DNA from 4 places in the Streptomyces sp. NPDC005266 genome. Region 4 is predicted to be linked to each of the others. Evidence: riboswitches for the same ligand, from Rfam matches in the RefSeq annotation. Region 4 holds a riboswitch; each other region holds the start of a gene.

Evidence for each region. A riboswitch is a leader RNA that binds a small molecule or an ion and turns the genes downstream of it on or off. The one in region 4 is predicted to bind cyclic di-AMP.
Region 1: linked by a shared signal. The riboswitch ahead of ABZU99_RS25640 (M23 family metallopeptidase) and the one ahead of ABZU99_RS05285 (transglycosylase family protein) in region 4 are both predicted to bind cyclic di-AMP.
Region 2: linked by a shared signal. The riboswitch ahead of ABZU99_RS16330 (NlpC/P60 family protein) and the one ahead of ABZU99_RS05285 (transglycosylase family protein) in region 4 are both predicted to bind cyclic di-AMP.
Region 3: linked by a shared signal. The riboswitch ahead of ABZU99_RS29035 (transglycosylase family protein) and the one ahead of ABZU99_RS05285 (transglycosylase family protein) in region 4 are both predicted to bind cyclic di-AMP.

The regions. Positions count from the first base shown of each region.
Region 1 is NZ_JBEXHC010000017.1:53,443-60,554, forward strand. Features, by position in the region: gene ABZU99_RS25625 (GNAT family N-acetyltransferase) at 1-263, opposite strand, end outside; gene ABZU99_RS25630 (HPr family phosphocarrier protein) at 459-740, shown strand; gene ABZU99_RS25635 (GntR family transcriptional regulator) at 897-1,658, opposite strand; gene ABZU99_RS25640 (M23 family metallopeptidase) at 1,856-2,650, opposite strand; cyclic di-AMP (ydaO/yuaA leader) riboswitch at 2,665-2,860, opposite strand; gene ABZU99_RS25645 (pitrilysin family protein) at 3,080-4,462, opposite strand; gene ABZU99_RS25650 (pitrilysin family protein) at 4,483-5,847, opposite strand; gene ABZU99_RS25655 (DNA topoisomerase IV subunit A) at 6,112-7,112, shown strand, end outside.
Region 2 is NZ_JBEXHC010000007.1:155,081-162,192, forward strand. Features, by position in the region: gene pcrA (DNA helicase PcrA) at 1-2,150, opposite strand, end outside; cyclic di-AMP (ydaO/yuaA leader) riboswitch at 2,736-2,896, shown strand; gene ABZU99_RS16330 (NlpC/P60 family protein) at 2,904-4,073, shown strand; gene ABZU99_RS16335 (L,D-transpeptidase) at 4,228-4,962, opposite strand; gene ABZU99_RS16340 (hypothetical protein) at 5,072-5,425, opposite strand; gene ABZU99_RS16345 (NlpC/P60 family protein) at 5,715-6,782, shown strand; gene ABZU99_RS16350 (homoserine dehydrogenase) at 6,929-7,112, shown strand, end outside.
Region 3 is NZ_JBEXHC010000022.1:38,992-46,103, forward strand. Features, by position in the region: gene ABZU99_RS29025 (cytochrome P450) at 1-805, shown strand, start outside; gene ABZU99_RS29030 (transglycosylase family protein) at 952-1,914, shown strand; cyclic di-AMP (ydaO/yuaA leader) riboswitch at 2,169-2,337, shown strand; gene ABZU99_RS29035 (transglycosylase family protein) at 2,345-3,055, shown strand; gene eno (phosphopyruvate hydratase) at 3,293-4,573, shown strand; gene ABZU99_RS29045 (septum formation initiator family protein) at 4,713-5,195, shown strand; gene ABZU99_RS29050 (DUF501 domain-containing protein) at 5,260-5,838, shown strand; gene ABZU99_RS29055 (Ppx/GppA phosphatase family protein) at 5,835-6,797, shown strand.
Region 4 is NZ_JBEXHC010000002.1:362,765-369,876, reverse strand. Features, by position in the region: gene ABZU99_RS05315 (zinc-dependent alcohol dehydrogenase family protein) at 1-285, shown strand, start outside; gene ABZU99_RS05310 (glutathione peroxidase) at 368-856, opposite strand; gene ABZU99_RS05305 (YceI family protein) at 901-1,815, opposite strand; gene ABZU99_RS05300 (hypothetical protein) at 2,018-2,575, shown strand; gene ABZU99_RS05295 (hypothetical protein) at 2,606-3,745, shown strand; gene ABZU99_RS05290 (DUF4232 domain-containing protein) at 3,795-4,541, opposite strand; cyclic di-AMP (ydaO/yuaA leader) riboswitch at 4,827-5,004, shown strand; gene ABZU99_RS05285 (transglycosylase family protein) at 5,010-6,239, shown strand; gene ABZU99_RS05280 (DUF1876 domain-containing protein) at 6,350-6,637, opposite strand; partial or broken gene ABZU99_RS05275 (phosphoribosyltransferase family protein) at 6,673-7,112, opposite strand, start outside.

The DNA of each region.
Region 1 (7,112 bases), on a different contig from region 4:
AACTCGTCCCCCACGATGGCCGCCAGGCCCACCCGGTCGACGTAGTCGTGGTGAGTGAAGCGGTGCACATCCCGGTCGGAGAGGCGGGGGTAGGGCGCGAAGAAGCGGTAGTACTTCGACTCGTCCGAGACGTGTTCGTAGAAGCTGACCAGCCGCTGCGCGTCCTCGGGGGTGATGGGCCGGATCTGGGCGGTGCCGCCGTCCCTGAGCACCACGTCGGCTTCCCAGTGGGTCGGGTAGGCGTGGTGGTCCTGGGTCCGCATGCGGCCCAGCGTACGGGCCTGGTACAGGAGGTCCGAATGGTGGACACCCTTGCGTTGGGCGCGGCTGTCGGGGGAAGGTCCGTATCGGGCCGGCCCGGGCATGCCCGGGCCCACTCGGACATGGACCGGATGCATACGGACACCGTATGATTTTGGTCTAGACAACAGCACCCGTCACACCTGAAGGGCATCACCATGGCTGAGCGCCGCGTCACCATCGGCTGGGCCGAGGGCCTGCACGCCCGCCCTGCGTCGATCTTCGTCCGGGCTGCCACCGCCGCGGGCATCCCCATCACGATCGCCAAGGCCGACGGCACCCCGGTCAACGCCGCCTCCATGCTGGCCGTGCTCGGCCTGGGCGCTCAGGGCGGTGAGGAGGTCGTCCTCACGTCCGAGGCCGAGGACGCCGAGGTCGCGCTCGACCGTCTGGCGAAGCTGGTGGCGGAGGGTCTGGAGGAGCTTCCCGAGACCGTCTGATTTCCCCGAATCCGCATTCGGGGCGACGGGGCCGCGGTGACCATTCCGGTCACCGCGGCCCCGTCGCTTTTCTCATTCCGGACGGACCCGGCGACGGAGACCGAAGCCGCGATAACGCGCCGGGAATTCCCCCCACCGTTGTATACGGGACCGCTGTTAATTCCGGCCGCTTCCCGTGTTGACGGAATGTTTCGAAGTGCTCACCGGAACCGGGCGGCGCCGGAATTCCGACAGCGCGCGCTCGGTGTGCGCCGTGGCGAGCGCCCGGGCCCGCTCCGCGTCGCCCCGCGCGACCGCGTCCACCAGCGCGCCGCGCTCCGCCCAGGACTCGATGGCCCGCGCCCGCGGATCGGGGCGCCCGGCGCCGCCCGGCGCCGGGGGCGGCACGGTCTGCCGGGCCGGATCGACCGCGTACACCCACGCGGTCTTGCGCCGCAGCTGGACCAGCAGCGCGGCCAGGCTCGGGTTGCCGGACGCCTGGGCGAGCGTCTCGTGGAACCAGTCACCCAGCGGCCGCACCTCGCTGAACTGGCCGAGCCGGGCCCGCTCCTGGCCGAGCCGGACCAGACCGCGCAACACCCTCAGATGGGCCTCGGTGCGGCGCTGGGCGGCGCGGGCGGCGCCCAGCGGCTCCAGCAGCGCGCGGATGTCCAGCAGATCGGCCGCCTCGCGCTCCGAGGGCTGCGCGACGCACGCGCCCGCGTGGCGCCGGGTCGTCACAAAGCCCTCGGACTCCAGGGTGCGCAGCGCCTCGCGGACGGGCACCCGCGAGACGCCGTAGCGCCGGGCGAGAAGTTCCTCCGTGAGTCGGCTTCCGGGCGGGTACGTTCCGGAGACGATGTCGTCGCGGATCGCCGTGCACACCGCGTGCGCCGAAATCCGCCGGCCGCCCTGGATCGCGGTCGTATCCCCGCTCACGTGACGACCCGCATTGTCGCACCTCCGCCTTAATGCCCGCGAAACGCACCTGATTGACGCTCGTTCGACGACTCTATTCCAAGCTGCCAGAATTGCCGATGGCAGAAGGCATTTCATGGATATTTTTTGGTCAGCGCGCGGCAGGCATGCCGAAGGCCCCGTCCGGGCCGGACGGGGCCTTCACGCGATGTCGACGGTCAGACGCTGACGCCGTGCGAGCGCAGATACGCCACGGGGTCCATGTCCGAGCCGTAGTCCGGGCTGGTGCGGGCCTCGAAGTGCAGATGCGGGCCGGTGACGTTGCCGGTGGCGCCCGACAGGCCGATCTGCTGCCCGGGGGTGACCTTCTGGCCGACCGAGACGCCGATCGACGAGAGGTGGCCGTACTGGGTGTACGTGCCGTCGTTCATCTTGATGACGATGTTGTTGCCGTAGCTGCCGCCCCAGCCCGCCTCGACGACCTCGCCGGAGCCGACGGCGTGCACCGAGGTGCCGGAAGCGGCGTGGAAGTCGATGCCGGTGTGGCTGCCGGAGGACCACAGCCCGCTGGACGCCTGGTAGGCGGTGGAGACGTAGGAGCCCGAGATCGGCGCCATGAAGGTGTTGAGGCGCTTGCGCTCGGCCTCGCGGGCCGCGCGCACCTTGGCCTCGCGCTCCACCTTGGCCTTCTTCGCCGCCGCCTCCGCCTTCCTGGTGGCCTCCTGGCGCGCGATGGCCTCGGCCCGCGCCTTGGCCGCGGCCTGCTGGGCCGCGGTCTCCTGGGCCTGCGCCTGGTCCTCGATGTCGTCGGCGAGCCCGTCGCCGATCACGATCGCCTGGCGCAGACCGGTGTCCTGGGGAGCGGGGCCCTCGTCGGACGCGGCGAAGGCCGGTCCGGCTATCCCGGCGACGACGCCCGAGGCGACCGTCGTGATACCCAGGAAGTTCGCTCCGGTGCGGACGGTGGCCCTGTGGGAGCGGCGGTGCCTCCCGGTGGCACTGGTGGACGCCATGGTCAGGCGTACTCCTTTCCTTCCTTCTCGCCTACCGGGTTAGCTGACGGGTTCGGAGCAGGAAGGTCTCCTACGGGCCCCTCCCCCGGCCGGGGAAGGCGTCCGATTCACCCCTGGGGATCGGGCCCCTCCTGCGACGAAGTCGGCGCAGGAAGACGGGTCCCCGGCTCCCCTGGCTCGCGCCGTACGGGGACTCGGCGATGACTGTCCGTGCCGCGGGTGCGGCGTGCAACTGGCGAACAGCCGCACTGACGCTAGACGGGCCGTGATTCGATCACCAAACAGATCCGGGTTTTTGTTGCTCTCACCACAAACCAAACACATAACCTCGCCATGAAACGGGCATGCGAAAGGGCCCTGGCGCCGCACACGACGCCAGGGCCCTTCCCCCTGGTGGCTCGTCGGACCTGTCGGCCAACTCCGCGCGGCTCAGCCGGAGATGACGCGCACCTCGCCGATGCCCAGCGCCTTGACCGGCTCCGCGATCACCGAGGCGTCCCCGACCAGCACCGTGACCAACCGGTCCGCGGGGAAGGCGCTCACCACCGCCGCGGTCGCCTCCACCGTCCCGGCCTCCGCCAGGCGGGCGTACAACTGCGCCTGGAAGTCGTCCGGAAGGTGCTGCTCGACCTGATCGGCGAGGGTGCCCGCGACGGCCGCGGCCGTCTCGTACTTCAGCGGGGCGACACCGACGAGGTTCTGCACGGCGACATCGCGCTCGGCGTCGGTCAGACCCTCCTCCTTCAGCGTGCGCAGCACCTTCCAGAGGTCGTCCAGCGCGGGTCCGGTGACCTCGGTGGCCACCGAGCCGCTGATCGCCAGCATCGCGGCGCCCGTGGACCCGCCGGTGGGCGACGGGGGCGAGGAGCGCAGCACCTGGCCGAAGGCGCGCACCCCGTAGGTGTAGCCCTTCTCCTCGCGCAGCACCCGGTCGAGCCGGGAGGTGAGGGTGCCGCCCAGGCAGTACGTGCCCAGCACCTGCGCCGGCCAGATCCGGTCGTGGCGGTCGGCGCCGATACGGCCGATGAGCAGTTGGGTCTGCACCGCGCCCGGCCGGTCGACGATCACCACACGGCCGGTGTCGTCGGCGATGATCGGGGGCATGGGGCGTGGCGCGGCCGTGCCGCCCTTCCAGGCGCCGAGGGTGTCGGCGAGCGCCTTGTCGAGGTCCACGCCGCTGAGGTCGCCGACCACGACGGCGGTCGCCGTCGAGGGCCGGAAATGCGCGTCGTAGAAGGCCCGTACGGCCGCGGCGTCGATGCGCTCGATGGTCTCCTGGGTGCCCTGGCGCGGCCGGGACATCCGGGACTCGGCCGGGAACAGCTCCTTGGCCAGGGCCATCGAGGCGCGGCGGGCCGGGTTGGCCAGCTCGTGCGGGATCTCGTCCAGCCGGTTGCGCACCAGCCGCTCGACCTCGCCCTCGGGGAAGGCGGGGGCGCGCAGCGCGTCGGCGAGCAGGCCGAGCGCCTTCCGCAGCCGGGAGGCCGGGACCTCCAGCGAGACGCGGACGCCGGGGTGGTCGGCGTGTGCGTCCACCGTGGCGCCGCAGCGCTCGAGCTCGGCGGCGAATTCCTCGGCGGTGTGCTTGTCGGTGCCCTCGGACAGGGCACGCGCCATGATCGTGGCGACGCCGTCGAGCCCGTCCGGCTCGGCGTCGAGCGGGGCGTCCAGATTGATCTCGACGGCGACGACCTGCTGGCCGGGGCGGTGGCAGCGCAGCACGGTGAGGCCGTTGGACAGCTCACCGCGCTCGGGGGCCGGGAAGGCCCACGGCTTGGGGGCACCACCCTGCGGCTGGGGGTGGAACGTCATGGTCGCGGTGACGGCGTCGCTCACTGGGCCGCCTCCCCTTCTGCGTCGGTGTCGTCGGCTTCGGCGGCGTCGTCGGCGTCCTCGGCGCCTTGCACGGGCTCGTAGACCAGGACGGCGCGGTTGTCGGGGCGCAGCCGCGCCGCGGCCACGGCCCGCACCTCCTCGGAGGTGATGTCGAGCACTCGCTCCACGGCGGTCAGGGCCAGCTGGGGGTCGCCGAACAGCACGGCGAACCGGCACAGCTCGTCGGCCCGGCCGCCGACCGTGGCCAGCCGATCCAGCCATTCGCGCTCGACCTGGGCCTGGGCGCGCTCCATCTCCTGCGGGGTCGGGCCCTCCTCGGCGAAGCGGGCCAGCTCCTCGTCGACGGCGGCCTCGATGGCGGGCACCTCGACGCCGCCGGAGGTCTTCACGTCCAGCCAGCCGAGCGAGGGCGCGCCCGCCAGCCGCAGCAGCCCGAATCCGGCGGCCACGGCGGTGCGGTCGTGGCGCACCAGGCGGTTGTGCAGCCGGGAGGACTCCCCGCCGCCGAGGACGGTCAGCGCCAGGTCGGCGGCGTCGGCCTCCCGGGTGCCGTCATGCGGCAGCCGGTAGGCGGCCATCAGGGCGCGGGCCGGGACCTCCTCCTCCAAGACCTCGCGCAGCTGCCCGCCGATCACCTCAGGCAGCGTGCCGTCACGGGGCGGCCGCTTTGCGTCGTGGGCGGGGATGGAGCCGAAGTACTTCTCGACCCAGGCGAGCGTCTGCTCGGGGTCGATGTCGCCGACGATCGACAGGACGGCGTTGTTCGGCGCGTAGTAGGTGCGGAAGAACTCCCGCGCGTCCTCCAGCGAGGCGGCGTCGAGGTCGGCCATCGAGCCGATCGGGGTGTGGTGGTACGGGTGGCCCTCGGGGTAGGCCATGGCGACGAGCTTCTCGAAGGCCGTGCCGTACGGGACGTTGTCGTACCGCTGGCGGCGCTCGTTCTTGACGACGTCCCGCTGGTTCTCCAGGCTCTCCTCGTCCAGCGCGGTCAGGAGGGACCCCATCCGGTCCGCCTCCAGCCACAGGGCGAGCTCCACCTGGTGGGCGGGCATGGTCTCGAAGTAGTTGGTGCGCTCGAAGCTGGTGGTGCCGTTGAGCGAGCCGCCGGCCCCCTGCACCAGCTCGAAGTGGCCGTTGCCCGTCACCTGCGCCGAACCCTGGAACATCAAGTGCTCGAAGAGGTGGGCCAGCCCCGTGCGCCCCTCGACTTCGTGGCGCGAGCCGACGTCGTACCAGAGGCAGACCGCGGCGACCGGGGTCAGATGGTCCTCGGAGAGCACCACGCGCAAGCCGTTGGCCAGGCGGTGCTCGGTCGCTTTCAGGCCGCCGGAACCGGCCTGTTGCGTGGCCGTGTGACCCATGGGCATGTACGTCCCTTCGATCGCGTGATGGAGCGCGTGCGAACCGCGTGCTGAGCGCTTCTGTCACTGTATGCAAGCGCAAGGACATCTGGCGAAGTTCCCGTCTCCCGGAGATCCGGCGGACCGTTTCGGCGCCGTGCGGGGACGGTTTCCGGGCCCCGGCGGCCCCCCTTGCCCCCGGCCCGTTCCACAGTTGTCGGTGGACGGGGCCACAATGGTCGGCGTCAGGATCCCGCATCGGCAGTTGAAGGAGCCGCAAGCGCGATGGCCCGCCGCAGCACGAAGACCCCGCCGGACGACTTCGAGGAGCGCATCCTCGACATCGACGTCGTCGATGAGATGCAGGGCTCCTTCCTCGAGTACGCCTACTCGGTCATCTACTCCCGCGCGCTGCCCGACGCCCGGGACGGGCTGAAGCCGGTGCACCGCCGCATCCTCTTCCAGATGAACGAGATGGGGCTGCGCCCCGAGCGCGGCTTCGTGAAGTGCGCCCGCGTCGTCGGCGAGGTGATGGGAAAGCTCCACCCGCACGGCGACGCGTCGATCTACGACGCGCTGGTGCGCATGGCCCAGCCGTTCTCGATGCGGCTGCCGATGGTCGACGGCCACGGGAACTTCGGCTCGCTGGGGAACGACGACCCGCCGGCGGCCATGCGGTACACCGAGTGCCGGATGGCCTCGGCCACCTCACTGATGACCGAGTCGATCGACGAGGACACGGTCGACTTCTCCCCGAACTACGACGGGAGTGAGCAAGAGCCCGTCACCCTCCCCGCCGCTTATCCGAACCTGCTGGTCAACGGCACCTCCGGGATCGCGGTCGGGATGGCGACGAACATGCCCCCGCACAACCTGGGCGAGGTGATCGCGGCCGCCCGCCATCTGATCAAGCACCCGGGCGCGGATCTCGAGACGCTGATGCGGTTCGTGCCGGGCCCGGACCTGCCGACCGGCGGCCGGATCGTGGGCCTCGGCGGCGTCCGGGACGCGTACGAGACCGGACGCGGCAGCTTCAAGATCCGCGCCACGGTGTCGGTGGAGGACGTGACGGCCCGCCGCAAGGGCCTGGTTGTCACCGAGCTGCCCTTCGCCGTGGGCCCCGAGAAGGTCATCTCGAAGATCAAGGACCTGGTCGGCGCGAAGAGGCTCCAGGGCATCGCGGACGTGAAGGACCTGACCGACCGCGAGCACGGTCTGCGACTGGTGATCGAGGTCAAGAACGGCTTCAACCCCGAGGCCGTACTGGAGCAGCTCTACAAGCTCAC
Region 2 (7,112 bases), on a different contig from region 4:
GACGGCGGGTTGTACGCGGGCTGTCCCCACGCGCTGCGCATCGTCGAGCGCGTCAGATAGAGCCGCTCACGCGCCCGGGTGATCCCGACGTACGCCAGCCGCCGCTCCTCCTCCAGCTCCTTGGTCTGGCCGAGCGCCCGCATATGCGGGAAGACCCCGTCCTCCATGCCGCTGAGGAAGACGACCGGGAACTCCAGCCCCTTGGCCGTGTGCAGCGTCATCAGCGTGATGACGCCCGCCCCCTCGGTGTCCTCGTCCGGGATCTGGTCGGAGTCGGCGACGAGCGCGACCTGCTCCAGGAAGTCCGCGAGCGTGCCGGGATTCTCCTCACCCCGGTCCTGCTCGAACTCCAGGGCCACGGCCGCCAGTTCCTGGAGGTTCTCGATGCGGGTCTCGTCCTGCGGGTCCGTGGACGCCTGGAGCTCGGCCAGATAGCCCGTCCGCTCCAGCACCGCTTCCACAACGGTCGCGGCGCTCGCCCCCGACTCGACGATGGTCCGCAACTCCTCCATCAGCGTGTTGAACCGCTTGACGGCGTTCGCCGAGCGGGCCGCCATGCCGTACGCCTCGTCGACCCGGCGCAGCGCCTGCGGGAAGGTGATCTTCTCGCGCGCCGCCAGCGCATCGATCATCGCCTCCGCGCGCTCCCCGATGCCGCGCTTGGGCACATTCAGGATCCGGCGCAGCGGGACGGTGTCCTCCGGGTTGGCCAGCACCCGCAGATACGCGAGGACGTCACGGACCTCCTTGCGTTCGTAGAAGCGCACTCCGCCGACGACCTTGTACGGCAGCCCGACCCGGATGAAGACTTCCTCGAAGACACGGGACTGGGCGTTGGTCCGGTAGAAGACGGCGACGTCTCCCGCCTTGGCGTCGCCCTCGTCGGTCAGCCGGTCGATCTCGTCGGCGACGAACTGCGCCTCGTCGTGCTCGGTGTCGGCCACATAGCCGGTGATCGTGGCCCCGGCGCCCGCCTCGGTCCACAGGTTCTTCGGGCGGCGGTTCTCATTGCGCTCGATGACGGCGTTGGCCGCGCTCAGGATCGTCTGGGTCGAGCGGTAGTTCTGCTCGAGCAGGATCGTCCGCGCGGCCGGGTAGTCCTCCTCGAACTGGAGGATGTTACGGATCGTGGCGCCCCGGAAGGCGTAGATCGACTGGTCGGCGTCGCCCACGACGCACAGCTCGCCCGCGTCCTCCCCGGTGCCCACCAGCTCGCGCACCAGGGTGTACTGCGCGTGGTTGGTGTCCTGGTACTCGTCGACGAGGACGTGCCGGAAGCGGCGGCGGTAGTGCTCGGCGACGTCCGGGAACGCCTGGAGCAGATTGACCGTCGTCATGATGATGTCGTCGAAGTCGAGGGCGTTGGCCTCGCGCAACCGCGACTGATACATCGCGTATGCCTCGGCGAGGGTCTTCTCGAACCCTCCCCCGGACTCCGTCCGGGAGGTGCCCCCTGCCGCCTGCCCCGCGAAGGTCTCCTCGTCGATCAGCTCGTTCTTGAGGTTGGAGATCTTGGCGCTGAAGGACTTCGGCGGGAACCGCTTGGGGTCGAGGTCCAGGTCCCGGCACACCAGCGCCATCAGCCGCTTCGAGTCGGCGGCGTCGTAGATCGAGAACGAGGACGTGAAGCCGAGCTTCTTCGATTCGCGGCGCAGGATGCGGACGCACGCGCTGTGGAACGTCGACACCCACATCGCATTGGCCCGGGGGCCGACCAGCTGCTCGACCCGCTCCTTCATCTCCCCCGCCGCCTTGTTCGTGAAGGTGATGGCGAGGATCTGGCCGGGGTGCACCCCGCGCGCGCCGAGCAGATACGCGATGCGGTGGGTAAGGACCCGGGTCTTGCCGGAGCCGGCGCCGGCGACGATCAGCAGGGGCGAGCCGGTGTGCTCCACGGCGGCCCGCTGCTGCTCGTTCATCCCCTCGAGCAGCGCGGACATGTCCACGACCGGCCGCGCGGCGCCGTCCCGGTAATACGCCTCTCTGGGCGGCGCGGGCGCGTCGAAGCCGGTGCGGAAGAGGTAGTGCGGCACGTCTTCACCGCCCACGGGGCCGTGCTCCACGGGTCCCTCGCGGTCCTCAGGCGGCGGGGGCTCCTCGTCGGAGTGCCCGAGGTCCGCCAGGAAGCTGTCGTCAAAGAGGCTGCTCATCGCTCACCGAGTCTAAGCGGCGCCACCGACACGTAGGCGCGGATAGGGCGACCCGGGGGTGCGTTGTCGGGTGCCACGGTGCGTCGTCGGGTGCCGGGGTGCGGTGTCGGGTGCCAGGGTGCGTCGTCGGGCGCCGGGGGTGCGGTGCCGGGTGCCAGGGTGCGTCGTCGGGCGCCGGGGGGGCGGTGTCGGGTGCCAGGGTGCGTCGTCGGGCGCCGGGGGCGGGGCCTCCGGGGCGGGGGGCCTGGACCGATATATTTAGGCGCCGGAAGCCGGAAGCGTGGGGTGGGCCGGAGATCGGCGCCACAAATACACGTAGGCGTCCAGGCCCCCCGCCCCTGCACCCCCGCCCCCTCCCGAGCGCTGGCGGCTGCCGCTTTGGTGGTCCGGTCGGGCGCCGGGGAGGGGGCGCACCCTCAGCGGCCTCTGGCCGGTGGGCGGTCCAGACGGCGGGGACGGGACCCGCACAGGGCCGTCTCGAGGGGTGTTTCGGGTAAAACGACCATCAGCCTTCACAGAAGCACCACTAGTTCGTTACCGTCCTGCGTCAGGCAGCCCGACACCCGTCGGCGACCGCGTCGGCACGGGCGGCCTCCGCCGAGTCCGGAACGTCGCGACACCGTGGCAGCCGGAGCCGGGGACCCACAACGCAAGACCGGGGTGAATCGGCCGCGTGGGCCGTAGGGCAGCCTTCCGAACCGCCCGAACCCGACAGCTAACCCGGTAGGCGGTCCACGGAAGGAGTCGCCACCCTTGGCGTCGCACCGCAAGCCGCGGACCCGAATACCGGCCTCGCTCTCCGGTCCTGGCCGCCGTACCGCTGTCGGGGTCACCACCGCCGCCCTGGCTTCCGTCACGCTCCTGTCCCAGACGGCGAACGCCGCGCCCGGCGATCACAAACCGGCCGCCACCCAGTCGATCGAGAAGGTCAAAGAGAGGGTCGACACCCTCTACCACCAGGCGGAAACCGCCACCCAGCGCTACAACGCCGCCAAGGAGCGCACCGACCAGCAGCGCGTCAAGGTGGACCGGCTGCTGGACAAGGTCGCGCAGCGGACCGAGAAGCTGAACGAGGCGCGGCGCACGCTCGGCAATTACGCCGCCGCCCAGTACCGCGACGGTGGCATGGCCACCAGCGCCGCGGCCCTGCTGTTCTCCAACGATCCGCAGGACATGTTCGACCAGTCCCACCTCATGGACCGGATGAGCGGCAAGCAGAAGCAGGCCGTCGACGACTTCGAGACGCAGCGGACGAAGGCCGCCGAGGAGCGCGGTAAGGCCACCGAGAGCCTGGCCTCGCTGACCGCGTCGCAGAAGGAGCTGAAGACCCAGAAGAAGTCCGTCCAGGACAAGCTGGCCGAGGCCCGCCGACTGCTGGCGAATCTGACGGCCAAGGAGAAGGCCCGGCTGGCGGAGATCGAGAGGAAGAAGGAGGCGGAGGACCGGCGCAAGGCGGCGGAGCTGGCCCAGAAGCAGCGCCAGGCGGCGGCCGAGCGCAAGCAGCAGCAGGAGCGCAACGACAGCTCCGGCTCCGGTTCGACGGCCCCCTCCGCACCGTCCGTCCCCTCCAACAGCTCGAAGGCGGCCCAGGCGGTCGCCTTCGCGAAGGCGCAGGTCGGCAAGCCGTACGTCTGGGGCGCGACCGGCCCCAACTCCTTCGACTGCTCAGGGCTGACCCAGGCCGCCTGGAAGACCGCCGGGGTGTCGCTGCCGCGCACGACCTGGGACCAGGTGAAGGCCGGCACGCGCGTCTCCACGTCCGACCTCCAGCCGGGCGATCTCGTCTTCTTCTATGACGACATCAGCCATGTCGGGCTCTATATAGGCAACGGGATGATGATCCACGCGCCGAAGCCCGGGGACGTGGTGAAGAAGGCCCCGATCACCGAGATGCCGATCTATGGGAGCGTACGGCCCGCCTGAGCGGATGCGGTGAAGTTCGCCGCTGGTCCCTCGCCGTTCGGCCTGGCCGAGGGCTTGGACGCCGAGAAGGATCAGCACTTGACTTCGCCGTAACGCTTAGTGCGGACCGTAGTGCGGTGCGGCTGCCCGGCGCCGGGCAGCCGCACCATCAGGCTCACGTGCCCGGCTTGCGCCCGTACACGTACACATCGTCGCCGTTCTTCAGCAGGCTCCAGTACTTCTTCGCGTCGGCCGAGCGCAAGTTGACGCAGCCATGGGAGCCGGGCGGCGACCACACGCTCCCCGCGATGGAGTGGAACGCCTGCCCGCCGTCGAAGAACTGGCTGTACGGCATGGCGACGTCATAGAGCGTCGACCAGTGGTCGATGTCCCGCCAGTAGATCTTCTTCAGCCCGGTGCGGGTCTCGTACCGGTCGCGCCCGGTCCGTACCGGCACCGGCCCGTAGACCAGCCGGGAGCCGTCCTGGACCCAGCTCAGCTGCCGGGTGAGGTCGACGCAGGCGATGCGGCCCTTGTTGGTCGGGCATTTTCTCGCCGCGTTCGGGTTGTCTCCCGCCGCCTTCTGGGTGTTGATGAGGCTCATCACGCCCCAGGTGACCGGGCCGGCGTAGCCGATGGTCGGGCTTATGCCGTGGTTGATCTGGAAATTCTGGATCGCCAGGCAGTCCGCCCGGGACTGCCGCCCGTCGACGGGGCGGCCGAGGAACTTCTCGGCCTGCTTCTGGTACGGACCGGTGCTGGTGGTGCACGACGTCGCGGCAGACGCGGCCCGCGCCGCCTGCGCCGGGTTGGCGGCGGCCAACGCGAGTGGCACCACCATCCCCATCAGCCCCAGCGCGGCCCCCGCCCGGCGCCCCCGACGGCTCTTGATCGCCCCCACTACCCCCATTGCCACTCCCTCCGAACTGCCTTGGTCTTGGTAAGACAGCTCGCGAGTGCGAAGGGTTGCGCACGGTATCAGTCCGTTATACCCGCTATTGGTCATACGAGCCGGACGATCAGGTCCACAGCACCGCGATGAAGATGTTCGCCGTCGTGAGGGCGCCCACCGCGCCGAAGAGCCCCGGCTCGACCTTCTCCTCGTCCCGCTTCACATAGACCAGGCCCAGGATCACGATCAGCAGCGCCAGCTTCACGCCGATCTTCACCGTGTTGACGGTGGTGTCCTCGGCCTGGTTGAGCCCGACCAGCGCCACCCCGGTCACCAGCATGGTCAGCGCCCCGTGCAGCATCCCCGGGACCATCCGGGCCTCGCCCGACCGCATCGCCTTCATCTGCGTGAGGAAGCCGCCGAGCAGCGCGGCGATGCCGACGATGTGCAGACCGACGAACACATGAATCAGTACGTCCATGGCTCGGAGACTAGCCCCGCGCATAGCACCGCCCCGCACTCGGGTGGGCCCCGATCATCGCTTCGGTCAGAGCCGCCCTCCGCTCACCACCACCCCGCAAACCGCCCGATCAGCCACGGCCACCACAGCGACGAAATCCGTCCACTCCCGTTCATCGCACCGCACCGGCCCCACCGGGCGCCTTAGCTTCCTCCTTCAGGTGGCAGTCCGCTTCCCGTCATCCGAGGGTCCCCGCCTCATGGGCGGACTGCCACCTGTCAGCTCCCCCCAGGAAAGGTGAACGGCCGCAGTGGCGTCGCACAGGTCGCATACGAAACACCAGCAGCCCAAGCAGCGTTCGCTCGCCGGCACCACCGCCCGCACGGCCGCACTCCTGGCCCTCACGGGCGCCGCCTCCGCCACCCTGCTGGGCGGCACCGGTTGCGCCGACCCCCGTCCCGCGCCCGCCACCCTGGCTCAGGTGAAGGCCAAGGTCGACCGGTACCAGCGAGAGGCCGAGGAGGCCACCGAGAAGTTCAACGGCGCGAAGTCGACGGCCGCCAAGGCCCGTGAGGCGTACGAGGACTTACGCGACGAGGCCGCCCGCCGCACCGCCCGCCTCAACACCGCCCGCAACGCGCTGGGCGCCTTCGCCACCGCCCAGTACCGCACCGGGACCGTCGCCCCCACCCTCCAGCTCGCCCTGTCCTCCTCCCCCGACCAGTATCTGCGGCGCGCCTCGCTCGCCGACCGCGCGGGCGACCGCCAGGCCGCCACGATCGCGAGCATCGGCCACCAGGAGAAGAAGTTACGCACGCTGCGCGGCAAGGCGGCCGACCGCCTGCACGAGCTGCGCGACTGCCAGGCGGCCGCCGCCCGCCACCGACAGGCCGTCCAGAAGAAGCTCGCCGCCGCCGATCGCCTCCTCGACCGGCTGACCCGGGAACAGCGGCAGCGCCTGGAGGCCAGGGACACCCGCCCCGCCCACCCGGCGGCCCGCGCCACCAAGCAGCACCCCGCCCCCGCCAGCACCCGCGCGGCCCGCGCCGTCTCCTTCGCCTACGCGGCCCTCGGCAAGCCCTACATCTGGGGCGCCACCGGTCCGCACGGCTATGACTGCTCCGGGCTCACCCAGGCCGCCTGGCGCGCCGCCGGCGTCTCGCTCCCCCGCACCACCTACACCCAGATCAACGCCGGCCACCGCATCTCCCGCACCGAACTGGCCCCCGGCGACCTGGTCTTCTTCTACTCCGGGATCAGCCACGTCGGCCTCTACGTCGGCAACGGCCGCATGATCCACGCCCCCCACCCCGGCGCCCCTGTCCGCCTGGCCTCCCTCACCGACATGCCCTTCGCGGGCGCGGCCCGTCCCGCCTGACGGGCAGCGCTACGGCTCCCGTCGGCGCTCAACGCGTTCGCGCAGCTCGACTGCCCGCGCATCTCCGTAGCCGTCCAGGAGCCGTAGCGCATCGCCCCCATGGCGAGGCCAGGCTATGCGGCCGAGCACAGGGCCATACTGGCCGCATGTCTTATGAAGCCCCGGTGGTGCTGTCGGGTTACGGGCCTGTCGGGCAGGCCTACGCCGAGCAACTGATCAGCGGCGACGGGCCGCTACGGCTCGCCGCCGTCCGCACCAGCGACGCCGAAGGACTGCCGCCGGAGCCTCGCCACGGCTGGGGCCCGTTGCCGCCCCTCGCCGAGACGTTGG
Region 3 (7,112 bases), on a different contig from region 4:
CTGCGATCTGCTGGGGGTGCCGCGCGAGGACCAGGACGACTTCCGGGACTGGGCCGGATCGATGATCCGGCACGGCGGAGGGCCGCGCGGTGGGGTGGCCCGCGCGGTGAAGCGGATCCGGGCGTATCTCGCCGAGCTGATCCACCGGAAGCGGCTGTCCCTTGCGGCACCCGGAGTAGAAGGGGACGAGGAGGACCTGATCTCCGGTCTCATCCGCGCCGGCGACCACGGTGAGCACCTCACCGAGAACGAGGCGGCGGCCATGGCCTTCATCCTCTTGTTCGCCGGCTTCGAGACGACCGTCAACCTGATCGGCAACGGGATGTACGCGCTGCTGCGCCATCCGGAGCAGCGCGCCCTGCTCCAGCGGGCCCTGGAAGAAGGGGACGAGGGGGTGCTCGCGGCCGGGGTCGAGGAGCTGCTGCGATACGACGGGCCGGTGGAGATCGCCACCTGGCGGTTCGCCACCGAGCCGGTCATGATCGGCGGACAGCGCATCGCCGAGGGGGAGCCGGTGCTGGTGGTGCTCGCCGCCGCCGACCGCGACCCGGAGCGGTTCGACGCGCCCGAGGTCCTCGATCTCACCCGCGAGGACAATCAGCATCTCGGCTACGGCCACGGCATCCATTACTGCCTGGGCGCACCGCTCGCCCGGCTGGAGGCACGGACCGCGATCGGTACCCTGCTGCGGCGCCTGCCCGATCTGCGGCTTGCGGTGGATTCGCGGGATTTGCGCTGGCGCGGCGGACTGATCATGCGCGGGCTGCGCGCGCTTCCGGTGGAATGGAATTCGCCGGACGAGTGAATCGATCAAGCCCCTTGTGGGGCGACATAAGTGACGAACGCTCAGCTGCGTGACCTGGGCGTGACCTGGGATACATCGGGTTGTGATGATCGGGCGGCCTCGCTATGTTCAACCGCAACTGAAGGTCACACGAGAGGCCCAATCGCATGCTTTCCGGGAACGGCAGACACCGCCGCCCTCGTCAGGCTCCGGCCATCGTCGTCGCGGCAGGCGTCACTGGGGCGAGCATCGCCATACCGCTGTTCGGCGCGGGCGGCGCCCAAGCCGCCCCGGCCACCACATGGGACCGCGTCGCCGAGTGCGAGAGCGGCGGCATGTGGAGCGCCAACGAGGGCAACGGCTTCTACGGCGGGCTCCAGCTCACCCTGGACATGTGGAAGAGCCACGGTGGTACGGACTACGCCCCGCGCCCCGATCTGGCCAGCCGCTCCCAGCAGATAACCGTTGCCGAATCGATTCTGGGTGACCGCGGCCCGGACGCCTGGCCGAGCTGTGCGCTGAACGCCGGGCTCTCCGACGGCAGCGGCGCCCCCGATGTGGACCCTGGCTCCACGGCCACCCCGGACCGGCCGGGTTCGGCCCAGCGCGGCGACACGGAGGAGGGCCGGGGGCTGCTGGACGGTGTGCTGCCGTCCGACGCGTCCGGTGACTCCGGATCATCCGATACGCCCCGTACGCCGGATGCGTCCCCGAGTGCCGAGAAGCCGGACGCGCCCCGTACCTCCCAGTCCCCCGACGGACTGGACGACTCCACGTCCTCGCCGGACCCCTCCGCCTCCCCGGACGCGCCGGACTCGTCCGCCGATCCCGCGCCCAGCGGCCGCCATCGGGGTGAAGAAGGCGCGGGAGAGCGCGCGGGCGACGGTTCGACGGCGGATGCCCGGCCCTCCGGGAAGCATGCCTCCCGCGGCGACGCGGACCGTGCCCAGGGCTCTACGGGTGACGACTACACCGTCCGACCGGGTGACAATCTGTCAGCGATTGCCCAACGGGGCGAGTTGGCCGATGGGTGGCATGGGCTCTACGACACCAACGAGCAGGTCATCGGGTCCGACCCGGACCTCATCCTCCCTGGTCAGCGCCTTGACCTATCCGCCAAGGGGCGGTAATTCGGGGGGAATTGCCCGATCTGGAACCGGTGAGATATACCTCTCGTCACATCGTCCGGCGTGTTCCCCCTGTCCGATCCCTCCGCACCCGGTCCTACCTGCGGGGATGTGCGACAAGTGAGATCGGGAACACCATCCTGCGACGAGATGAAGGTGTTTGAACCTTCCCCACAGGTGTGTTTAACGTCTTTCCGCTCGCTACCGCGGGCACCGTCGATCGTCACGCCGAATCCTGCCGGCGGTCGACCGGTACCGACGCGTCAGCGCCGAAGGCAGGAGCGGGGGACCCAAGGTAGGTGCCGAAAAGCCTGTGGAAGCGGGCTCGACGGCTAGGGGTGAAGCCGGATGCGGCGTGCCGTATCCGGCCGGGCAACTCACGCCCGAACCCGACAGCTCACCTCGTAGGCGTCGGTGAGGAAACGAACCAACGATGCTCAAGTCCAACGGCAAGCACCGCCGCCCGTCCAAGGTCACCCGTATCGCCGCGCTCACCGGCATCGCCGGCGCGGCCGTGGCCGCGCCGCTCCTCGGCGCCACCTCCGCCTCCGCCGCCACCACGTCCCAGTGGGACCAGGTCGCCCAGTGCGAGGCCGGCGGCAACTGGTCGATCAACACCGGCAACGGCTACTACGGCGGTCTGCAGTTCTCGAGCTCCACCTGGGCCGCCTACGGCGGTACCGCGTTCGCCCCCACCGCGGACAAGGCCAGCAAGGACCAGCAGATCCAGATCGCCGAGAAGGTGCTCTCCAGCCAGGGCAAGGGCGCCTGGCCGGTCTGCGGTAAGGGCCTGACCTCCGGTGGCGCCCCCTCGGGCTCCTCCGGCTCCTCCTCGGGCTCGCAGGCGCAGTCCGACGCCTCCACCCAGTCCTCCCCCCAGCCCTCGCAGTCGGCCCCGGCGGCCCAGCCCGCCCAGCCGAAGGCCGAGACCCGCAGCGAGCCCGAGCACGCCGGGCGCTCGCAGACCCGCGGCCCGGTCAAGAAGGGTGACGGCGAGTACAAGGTCGAGTCCGGCGACACCCTTGCCAAGATCGCCAAGGAGCACCGGGTCAAGGGCGGCTGGAAGAAGCTCTTCACGCTGAACAAGGACATCGTCGAGCAGGCCGACCTGATCTACCCGGGCCAGCAGCTCCACCTGAGCTGACCCACCTCGGCCGGCCTCCGCTCGGGCCCGGCCTCCGAGAATCCAGCCCCGGCCGGGCGCGCCGCCCCCTCGGTGTGTCCGGCCGGGGCTTGTCAGTCACCCGGAAATCTGGATATCCGCGGCCAATCCGGGTTTTTGTGCCACGTCCTGTCTCGCGGGGCGGGCTAACGGGGGGTGCAGCCCTCCCGGCCCGTTAGGCTCGTGCTGCTACCGCAGACACATACGAAGGAGAACCTCGTGCCGTCCATCGACGTCGTCGTAGCTCGCGAGATCCTCGACTCGCGAGGCAACCCCACGGTCGAGGTCGAGGTCGGCCTCGACGACGGCAGCACCGGCCGTGCCGCCGTTCCGTCCGGTGCCTCCACCGGCGCCTTCGAGGCCCTCGAACTCCGTGACGGCGACAAGAGCCGCTACGCCGGCAAGGGCGTGGAGAAGGCCGTCCTCGCCGTCATCGAGCAGATCGGCCCCGAGCTGGTCGGCTATGACGCCACCGAGCAGCGCCTGATCGACCAGGCGATGTTCGACCTGGACGCCACCCCGGACAAGTCCTCGCTCGGCGCCAACGCCATCCTCGGCGTCTCCCTCGCCGTCGCGCACGCCGCCTCCGAGGCCTCCGACCTCCCCCTCTTCCGGTACCTCGGCGGCCCCAACGCCCATCTGCTGCCGGTCCCGATGATGAACATCCTCAACGGCGGCTCGCACGCCGACTCCAATGTGGACATCCAGGAGTTCATGATCGCTCCGATCGGCGCGGAGTCCTTCTCCGAGGCCCTGCGCTGGGGCGCCGAGGTCTACCACACCCTGAAGGGCGTGCTGAAGGAGCGGGGCCTGTCCACCGGCCTCGGCGACGAGGGCGGCTTCGCGCCGAACCTCGGCTCCAACCGTGAGGCCCTGGACCTGATCCTCGAGGCCGTCAAGAAGGCCGGCTACCAGCCGGGCCAGGACATCGCCCTGGCGCTCGACGTCGCCGCCTCCGAGTTCTACAACGACGGCGCCTACCAGTTCGAGGGCACCTCCCGCTCCGCCGCCGACATGATCGCGTACTACGGCGAGCTGGTCGCGGCCTACCCGCTGGTCTCCATCGAGGACCCGCTGAACGAGGAGGACTGGGACGGCTGGAAGGCCATCACCGAGCAGCTCGGCGACAAGGTCCAGCTGGTCGGCGACGACCTCTTCGTCACCAACCCGGAGCGGCTGGCCAAGGGCATCGAGAGCGACACGGCGAACGCGCTGCTGGTCAAGGTCAACCAGATCGGCTCGCTCACCGAGACCCTCGACGCCGTCGAGCTGGCCCAGCGCAACGGCTACAAGTGCATGATGTCCCACCGCTCCGGCGAGACCGAGGACGTCACCATCGCCGACCTGGCCGTCGCCACCAACTGCGGCCAGATCAAGGCCGGCGCCCCGGCCCGCTCCGAGCGGGTCGCCAAGTACAACCAGCTGCTGCGCATCGAGGAGATCCTCGACGACGCGGCGGTGTACGCGGGCCGCTCCGCCTTCCCGCGCTTCAAGGGCTGACCGCCGGCCGAGCCGCGCGGTCGGCCGACCGCGCGGCTCGGTTCACGGAGCAGTCACGTCCGACACCCGTCCCCGGCCGCGGTCCCGTACCGTGGCCGGGGACGGCGTAGCTACGCGAAGTCATCACCGGGGAGGCGACGTGCCGGCGGATCGGGATCGGTTCTCCACCGCGACCAGGCTCAAGGCGCTCGGCGAGCACGCCGCCGCCCGGGTCTACCGCGCCCGCGTCAAGCGCCGCCGGGGCCGGCTCACCGGCCGCGCGGCCCTGCTCGCCCTGGTCGTCTGCTCGCTGGTCGTCGCGCTCGCCTATCCGACGCGGCAGTACATCTCCCAGCGCTCCGCCATCGCCGACCAGCGGCGCGAGGCCCAGCAGGCGCGGGACGACGTGAAGAAGCTGCGCGAGCACAAGGCCCGGCTGCGCGACCCCGCCTACACCGAGCGGCAGGCCCGCGAGCGGCTGCACTTCCTGATGCCGGGGGAGACCGGCTACAGCGTGGTGGACGGCCATGGCGTGACCGAGCGCTCCTCGCACCACAGCGCGGCCGACCGCCCCTGGTACACCAACCTCTGGGACGCCGTGGACACGGCGGACGCCGCGAAGGCGGACAGCGCGCGACGCTGAGGCGTCCGCCGCGAGCCGCCCGGCCGTACCCGGTCCGAAACCGATCGAAGAGAACTTCCCACTCATGGATACGCCCCCTCCGCAGACGGAGCACACCGCGCCCACCGATGCGGACATCGCCGCCGTCAAGAGGCAGCTGGGCCGGGTGCCGCGCGGGCTGCGCGCTGTCGCCCACCGCTGCCCCTGCGGCAACCCGGATGTCGTCGAGACCGCGCCGCGACTCGAGGACGGCACGCCCTTCCCGACCCTCTACTACCTGACCTGTCCGCGCGCCGCGTCCGCGATCGGCACGCTGGAGGCCGAGGGCGTGATGAGGGAGATGACGGCCCGGCTGGCCACCGACCCGCAGCTCGCCGCCGCCTACCGGGCCGCTCATGAGGACTACATCGCGCGCCGCGATGCCATCGAGGTGCTGGAGGGCTTTCCGAGCGCGGGCGGGATGCCGGACCGGGTGAAGTGCCTGCACGTCCTGGTCGCCCATGCGCTCGCGGCCGGGCCCGGGGTCAATCCGCTCGGGGACGAGGCGCTCGCCATGCTGCCGGAGTGGTGGCGCAAGGGCCCGTGCGTGAGCCCGTGCGAACCCCATGAGAACGGTGCCACGAACGGCGATGCCGAGCCGCACGCCGGGGAGGAGAGCGCATGACCCGCGTCGCTGCCGTGGACTGCGGCACCAACTCGATCCGGCTGCTGGTGGCCGACGCCGAGCCGGAATCCGGCGAGCTGCTGGAGCTCGACCGCCGGATGAAGATCGTCCGGCTGGGCCAGGGCGTGGACCGTACGGGACGGCTCGCCCCCGAGGCGCTGGAGCGCACCTTCGCCGCCTGCCGTGAGTACGCGGAGGTCATACGGGGGCTGGGGGTGGAGCGCGTCCGCTTCGTGGCCACCTCCGCCTCCCGCGACGCCGAGAACCGCGAGGAGTTCGTGCGCGGCGTCGTCGACATCCTGGGCGTCGAGCCCGAGGTGATCAGCGGGGACCAGGAGGCGGAGTTCTCCTTCACCGGGGCCACCAAGGAGCTGAAGGGCCACGATCATGTGGCCGGGCCGTATCTGGTGGTGGACATCGGCGGCGGCTCGACGGAGTTCGTCGCGGGCGATGAGCGTGTGCGGGCCGCCCGCAGCGTGGACATCGGCTGCGTACGGCTGACCGAGCGCCATCTGGTCTCCGATGGCGCGATCAGCGATCCCCCGACGGATGGTCAGATCGCCGCCATGAAGAAGGACGTCCGGCAGGCGCTGGACCTCGCCGAGGAGACCGTGGCGCTCACCGGTGCCTGCCGGCCCGGTGAGGGCGGCCATACGCTCGTCGGGCTGGCCGGTTCGGTCACCACCGTCGCCGCCATCGCGCTGGAGCTCGAGGCGTACGACCCCGCCGCCATCCACCACTCCCGGATCCCGGTCGATCAGGTGCGCGAGATCACCGAGTGGCTGGTGCGCTCCACTCATGCCGAGCGTGCGGCGATCCCGGTGATGCATCCGGGGCGGGTGGATGTGATCGCCGCCGGGGCGCTCGTGCTTCTTTCGATCATGGAACGGACCGGTGCGGAGGAGGTCGTGGTGAGCGAGCACGACATCCTCGATGGGATCGCATGGAGCATCGCCTGAGCTTCCGGGATATCGTATGAGCGGCCGCGAGACCCCCTCCGGGGGCCGTTCGCGAGCCGCTTCTCGAAAAGTTCGTGAAATCCTTCACATGAAAAAGATGCCTGGTCGCCGCCGTATGGGGGGCTCCGGGGCGGTTTCGTTGACGGCGCCTGGCCGCTGAAGGGACCGTGAGGTATCCCAACAGTCCCGCGGGGCTGTCCGCCGGTGAGGTGGTCTACTCCGGCGTTCAACGACAATCCCTGCTCAGAGGGGTCCGGAACGTGCTGGTCCGCCTTCTGGTTCCCTTGTCTCCGTATGGCGTCCATCACGCGAGCG
Region 4 (7,112 bases):
CATGTCCAGGTGGGTCTGCTGCCGCCCGCCGCCGGGACCCCGATGATCCCGATGGACCAGGTCATCGCGCTCGAACTCCAGCTGCTGGGCAGCCATGGGATGGCCGCGCACGCGTACGGCCCGATGATGGAGATGGTCGAGGCCGGGTCGCTGCGACCGGATCTACTGGTCACCGACGTGATCGGACTGGACGAGGTCCCGGAAGCGCTGTCCACGATGGCCGGGGCGGCCAAGGGCGGCGTCACGGTCATAGAACCGCACCGCCCACCGCGCTCCGGACACTGACGGGCTGCGCGTCCGCGAGGTGAAACGCGAGGTGACAGGGGCCCGCGGTCCGTGACCGCGGGCCCCTCGCCGTCCCCGGTGGCTACCGGGGCAGCCGCGCCTCGATCGCCGCGACGAGCTCCGCCGCCTCCGGCTCGGTGCGCGGCCGGAACCGGCCGACGACCTCACCGCTCGGCGAGATGAGGAACTTCTCGAAGTTCCACTGCACATCCCCGGCCTCGCCGTCCGCGTCCGGCGTCCGCGTCAGCTCGGCGTAGAGGGGGTGCCGCTGCCCGCCGTTGACGTCGGTCTTCTCCAGCAGCGGGAAGGACACGCCGTAGGTGGTGGAGCAGAACGTCCGGATCTCCTCGCTCGTCCCCGGCTCCTGCCCGGCGAACTGGTTGCACGGAACGCCCAGCACGGTGAATCCGCGCCCGGCATAGCGCTGCTGCAGTCGCTCGAGCCCCTCGTACTGCGGGGTGAGGCCGCACTTGGACGCCACGTTGACCACCAGAACGGCGGTGTCGCGGTGCGCACCGAGGGTGGTCGGCTCGCCGGAGAGGGTGTGCAGGGGAATGTCGTACAGGCTCATGGACCATCACTTTCCTCGTAGCGCCGGTACGGACAATCTAGGGGTTACTCGGGCGGGGTCGGCATGTCCTGGCTGCGGTACATGGCCTGGAGGTCGAGTTCGAGCTTGACCGTGGGGCCGACGACGGCGATGCCCCGGGCCAGCATGTTCCTCCAGTTGAGCGTGTAGTCCTCGCGGTGCAGCTCGGCGGTGGCGAGGGCCGCGCAGCGCAGCTCCTGTTCGTAGCCGCCGTTCACCGCGCCGAGGTAGGTGGTGTCCAGCGACACCGAGCGGCTGATGCCGTGCATGGTGAGGGGGCCCTCGACCGTCCATTTCTGGCCGCTGCGCCAGGTGAACCGGGTGCTGGCGAAGTGGATGTCCGGGTAGTTCTTGACGTCGAGGAAGTCGGCCGAGCGCAGATGGTTGTCCCGGGTGTTGTTGCCGGTGGTGATGGAGGAGGCGTCGATGAGGACCTCGACCCGGGAGTCCTCCATGCGCTCGGCGATGTGAATGCCTCCCCTGAAGCGGGTGAAGCGTCCGTGCACATTGGCCATGCCGACGTGGCGCGCGATGAACCGGATCGCGGTGTGCGGCGGGTCGAACAGCCAGGTGCCGGGGGGCGGGAGCTCCAGCTGCTCCGTCGGCTGCATCTGGATGCGCTGGGCCGGGGCGGCTTCGCCCGCGGCGATGTCGACGGTGAGGCGGTTGGGCTTCAGCCCGCTCCCGGTGAGCAGCACGGTGTACTGGCCGGGCTCCAGGGTGGCGAGGAACAGCCCATGCGGGTCGGTGGTGGCCTTGGCCGCCGTGCGGCCGGCGCCACGCGTCTCGGTGACAGTGACGTCGACGCCACCCAGGGGCTGGCCGATCGGGTCCAGGACCTCGCAGCTGAAGGCACCGGCCCCCACGGGCATGGGGAGGCGAAGTCCCGGTCGGCGGTCTGGGCGCTTGGTCCGCATGCGCCGGAGCAGTGCGAGGGGCATTGCAGTCATCTCTCTGGTGTTTCTCTCGGTAACTTCGGGTCGCTCCATCATGGAGGTCCGTGGTCAGCGTCGATCACCGGGGGTCGGTGTATGGGACAGTGATCGTGGTGCAGGGCCGGGCCCGGAAGGTGTCTCCATGCGGGACAGCGGTGGCATATACGGTGGAGAAGCTGTGACGAGCTGCCGTACGGAGGGGGGAACGGTGGCCGGAGACGAGAACACCGAGGGCGAGGCGGTCGCGGGCAGGCTGCTCCTCGTGGAGTACGAGCAGGTGAAGGAGGAGCAGAGGGCGCGGATCGGGTTCCGCGACAATCTGCTCTACGCCACGCTCGCCTCCATGGCCGCCATCATTACCTTCTCCTTCCAGAACCACGGGCAGCCGGAGCTGCTTTTGCTGCTGCCCCCGGCGTCGACCCTGCTGGGCTGGGCGTATCTGGTCAACGACGAGAAGATATCGGCCATCGGGCGCTACATCCGCGAGGATCTGGGTCCGCGGCTGACGCTGCTCACGCCCGGCCGGCCGGCGGTCTTCGGATGGGAGACGGCCCATCGCGACGACCACCGCCGGATCTCCCGGAAGCGGCTGCAGCTCGCGGCCGATCTGCTGCTGTTCTGCGTGGCGCCGATCGCGGCACTCATCGTGTACTGGGCCTCGGAGCCGGTACGGGCGGTGCTGCTGGTGGTGTCCGTGGCCGAGGTGGCGCTGATCGCCGTACTGGCGGTGCAAATCGTGCTGTACGCGGATTCGCACCGGCCATAAGGTGCTCATGTCGACGCGAAAGGGGGAAGCTTGGGGGCCGATGACAACGGGGGGACGCGGCGGGCGGATGTGGTCGTCCTCACCGCGCTGGAGGTCGAGTACCGGGCGGTGCGCGCGCATCTGGAGGATCCGCGCCCGGTCCAGGCGGAGCGCGGGGCGCTGTTCGAGGTGGGCGCGTTCCGCGACGGGCCCCTCGAGCGGCGGGTCGCGATCCATATGACGGGTCCGGGGAATCCGGGCGCCGCGGCCTCGGTCGAGCGGGCCGCGGCGCTCTTCTCGCCCCGGGCGGTGCTGTTCGTAGGGGTGGCGGGCGGCCGTAAGGACGTCGTGCTGGGAGATGTGGTGGCCGCCGACGCGGTGTACGACTACGAGACCGGCAAGGACACCGAGTCGGGGTTCCTGCCCCGGCAGAAGACCTATCAGTCGGCGTACGGACTGGTGCAGCTGGCCCGGCTGGTGGCGGCGGGCGACGAGTGGCAGGGACGCATCCGCCCCCCGGACGAGGCGCCGCGCCCTCGCGCCCATGTGAAACCCGTCGCGGCGGGCGGACGGGTGGTGGCGCATCACCGATCGGACGTCGGGCTCAGACTGGCGGCGAGCGCGGGCGACGCCCTCGCGGTGGACATGGAGGGGTTCGGCTTTCTCGCGGGCGCGTATGTCAATCAGCATCTCGACGCGCTGGTGATCCGCGGTATCTCGGACCTTCTCGGGGACAAGGGCGAGGCGCACGACGAGCGCTGGCAGCCCATCGCGTCACGGCACGCGGCCGCATTCGCGTTCGAGCTGGTCGGCCGGATCCCGGTGGCGGCCCCTGCCCCGGCGGTCCGTCCCTCACCTGCCGGTACGCCGACCGCTACCGCCGTACCGGGCCGTCGCAGGCTGACGATCCAGGAGCTCGGCCGCCTGGCGGACGTACTGCTGGCCGTCCGGGGGCTGACCTCCCCCGCCCGCTGGCAGCAACTCCTCGATGAACTGCCCACCGTGGGCACCGCGGTGAGCCGCCAGTCGGCAAGCCGCGCGGAGGCGCTGGCCCTGCTGCGTACGTGTGAGGCGCACCGTGCGCTGAGGGAACTGGTGGACGTGGTCGCGGTCCTCGCGCCGGGCGACCCGGCGGCGGCCGAACTGGCCCGGCTCGTCGCGGAGCTGGGGCTGGGGCCGGAGCCGGAGTGACCGTCCGCGCCGTCCCCGGTGCGGCGGGCGGAGGGGGTGGCGGTTGGGCTCAGGTGCCCGTTCCGGAACCGACCGCCTCGACCTCGAAGACGCCTCCGCACACCCGGAAGGACCGCACCGGTACCTTCATCGCCCCGAAGGAATCCGGCGGATAGACGCGGATCTGGGCGGGGCTGCGCCGGCACGGGGTGTCGGTCGTGCCCTCATTGAGCGTGTGCAGGCTTGTGGAGGCGCTGCCGCCCGGCGGCAGGGAGACCGTGGAGCGGGTGGGGCCGCGCCGGGTGGCGGGGTCGCCGATCGCGGCGCCGGTGGAGTCGAGCAGCGAGACGCCGGGGAATCCGGTGAGGGTGCAGGTCGAGGACGACTTGTTGGTGAGGATCAGGGGCAGATACACATTGCCGGCGCCCACGTCCATCCGGCCGACCGTCAGCGTCAACTGCCCCTTGGAGCAGATGCGGCGCACGCCGGAGGCGGCGGCGGGCGCCGAAGAGGAGGAGTGCGAGGGGGATGTGTGCGCCGACTCCGTGGGCGGCTTCGCGCTGGGCGACGAGGGCCGTTCGCTCCGCGGGGCGGTGCTCGCGGACGATGCGGCCGGGCCGGGGGAGGCGCTCGCGGCGGACGAGTCGGCCGCCACGGATGAGGCCCCGGGCGAAGACGCCCCGTTCCCGGTATCGCTGCCGCAGGCCGTGGCCGTGGCCAGCGCGCCGACGAGCAGCGCGCCGACGAGCAGCGCGCTTAACGCCAGTGGCCGAGGCGGCCGGGATCGTGAAGTCGTCGTGCCGTTCCATCGCACCATGAGCGACCTCCCAGGTCCGCCGTCTGCCGGGTCACCGGCCGCGAGGGCGAGTGCCCCGATGCCCCCCGTCCATTCCCCTTTCGGGTCTCCCTTCCCCGCGTCCGCGCCCTTATGTGTGTCAGTACATTGATCACACGAGTAAGCCCCTTTCCCATTTCGGACTGTTCACCACAAACGGTCTCGATGCCTTGTCGTGACCAAATCGATGTGATTACTGTTCGGCACCCGTCGTTTTCGCGCACGGGTCTCCTTCGCCGGAGCGCCGAGTCCCGCCGTCGGCCGAGGGGTGTGACGACGACCTGTCACGGCGGGAGCGGGGGAACCAAGGTAGGCGCCGTACCGCGATCCACGCGGCACGGCTTGGGGTGAAGACGCGCGCCGCGGTGGACAGCACCGTGTGCGGGTGGCCGGGCAACTCCAGCCCGAACCCGACAGCTCACCTCGCAGGCGCAGGAGAGGAAGAGCTCAATGGCTGCACGCGGACGTCACCGCCGGCCCCGGCCTCGCCGCGTCTCCCGCGCCTCGCTCGCCGTCACCGCCGGCGGCGCCGGAGTCGCCCTGCCGCTCATCGGCGTCGGCCAGGCGAACGCCGCCTCCGTCAGCACCTGGGACAAGGTCGCGGAGTGCGAGTCCACCAACAACTGGAGCATCAACACCGGGAACGGCTTCTACGGCGGGCTCCAGTTCACCCAGAGCACTTGGCAGGCGTACGGCGGCACCGCCTACGCCGCCCGGGCCGACCTGGCCTCCAAGGCTCAGCAGATCGCGGTCGCGGAGAAGGTGCTCGCGAGCCAGGGTCCCGCCGCCTGGCCGGTCTGCTCGCTGAAGGCCGGCCTGACGCGCGGCGGCCCCGCCCCGGACACCTCTCCCGGTAGCCAGGCGTCCGGCAGCCAGACATCCGGCAGCCAGGACGCCCAGAAATCCGCCACCCCGACCCCGAAGGCCACCACCGAGGCGGCCCCCAAGGCCACCCCGAGAGCCGCCCCGAGGGCCACCCCCAAGGCTGTTCCGCAGTCCCCGTCGTACACCGTCGCCCGCGGTGACACGCTCTCCAGGATCGCCGACGCCCAGGACGTCGCGGGCGGCTGGGAGCGGCTCTACGAGACCAATCGCCGGGTCATCGGCGGCGACCCGGATCTCATTCTCCCCGGTCAGCGGCTCTCCCTCGACAGCCACCGCAACGCGCCCCGTGCCACCGCCACCCAGCGCACCGACGCGAAGCACGCGCAGGCGCAGGCGCACAAGAGCACGCCGCACAAGCGGCAGACGGGCACCGCCACCCGCTCGTCCTCGTCCTTCACCACGCCGGTCGGCAGCACTCTGGTCGGCACCCCGTACGGCGTATCCGGCAGCAACTGGTCGAGCGGCCATCACACGGGCACCGACTTCCCCGTCCCCGTCGGCACCCAGGTGCGGGCCGTGGGACCGGCCGAGGTGGTCGCGGCGGGCTGGGGCGGAGCGTACGGCTATCAGGTGGTGCTCCGGCACCCCGACGGCATGTACACCCAGTACGCCCATATGTCGGCGCTGTCGGTCCAGGTGGGCCAGTCGGTCGCCGGCGGCCAGCAGATAGGCAGCTCCGGCTCGACCGGCAACAGCACCGGTCCGCATGTGCACTTCGAGGTGCGCACCGGCCCCGACTACGGCTCGGACGTCAATCCGCTCGCCTATCTCCGGTCGAAGGGCGTCCACATCTGAGCGGCGGCTGAGCGGCGGACGAGCAGGAGCGTATGCCGCGGTGGGCCACCGCGGCGGGCGGGCAGTGGCGTATGCCGCGGTGGGCCACCGCGGCATACGCTCCCTCGTCCTTACATCGCCAGATGTGCCTTGGCGTGGGTGACTTCCTCGATGTCGCCACCGGCCTTGCCGATCAGCCGGTGCGCCAGATTGGTCAGCGCCCTCGCCGCCGCGATCTCCTCGCCGACCCTCGGCTGTGCGGGGTCGTCCGGGTTGCGGTTCGCCCGGCCCTGGGCGAGCATTTCCGTGCCGTCATGCATCCTCAGCCGGACGACCGCCTCGGTCAGCGGACCGATTTCCCGGAATTCCATCTGAATGTCGCATCCCACGATCGTCTCCATCGCGATCACCTCCTGCATCACCTTCCAGGATGCGCCTCTCCCGTCTCTCCAGTCGACCGGGACAGCAGGTCGACGACCTCGGTGTCCGACGTCTGGGAGAAGTCCTCGTACCACTCCCCCACCGCCGAGAAGTCCGTGGGCGTGGACAGGCTCACCACCTCGTCCGCGTCCTGGCGCAGCGACGCGACCGCGTCCGGGGGCGCCACCGGGACTGCCAGAACGACCCGGGCCGCACCCTGAGCCCGTGCGACGCGGCAGGCGGCCTGTGCCGTAGCTCCGGTCGCGATCCCGTCGTCCACGACGACCACCGTCCGGCCCTCGATCGGGATCCGCGGCCGGCCCCGGCGGAAGCGCCGCGCCTGACGCTCCAGCTCCACCTGCTCGCTCCGCTCCACCTCCGCGAGATCCCCCTCGTCGGCCCGGCTCATCCGGATGATCGCCTCGTGGACGACCCGGACGCCGCCCTCGCCGATGGCGCCGAAGCCCAGCTCCC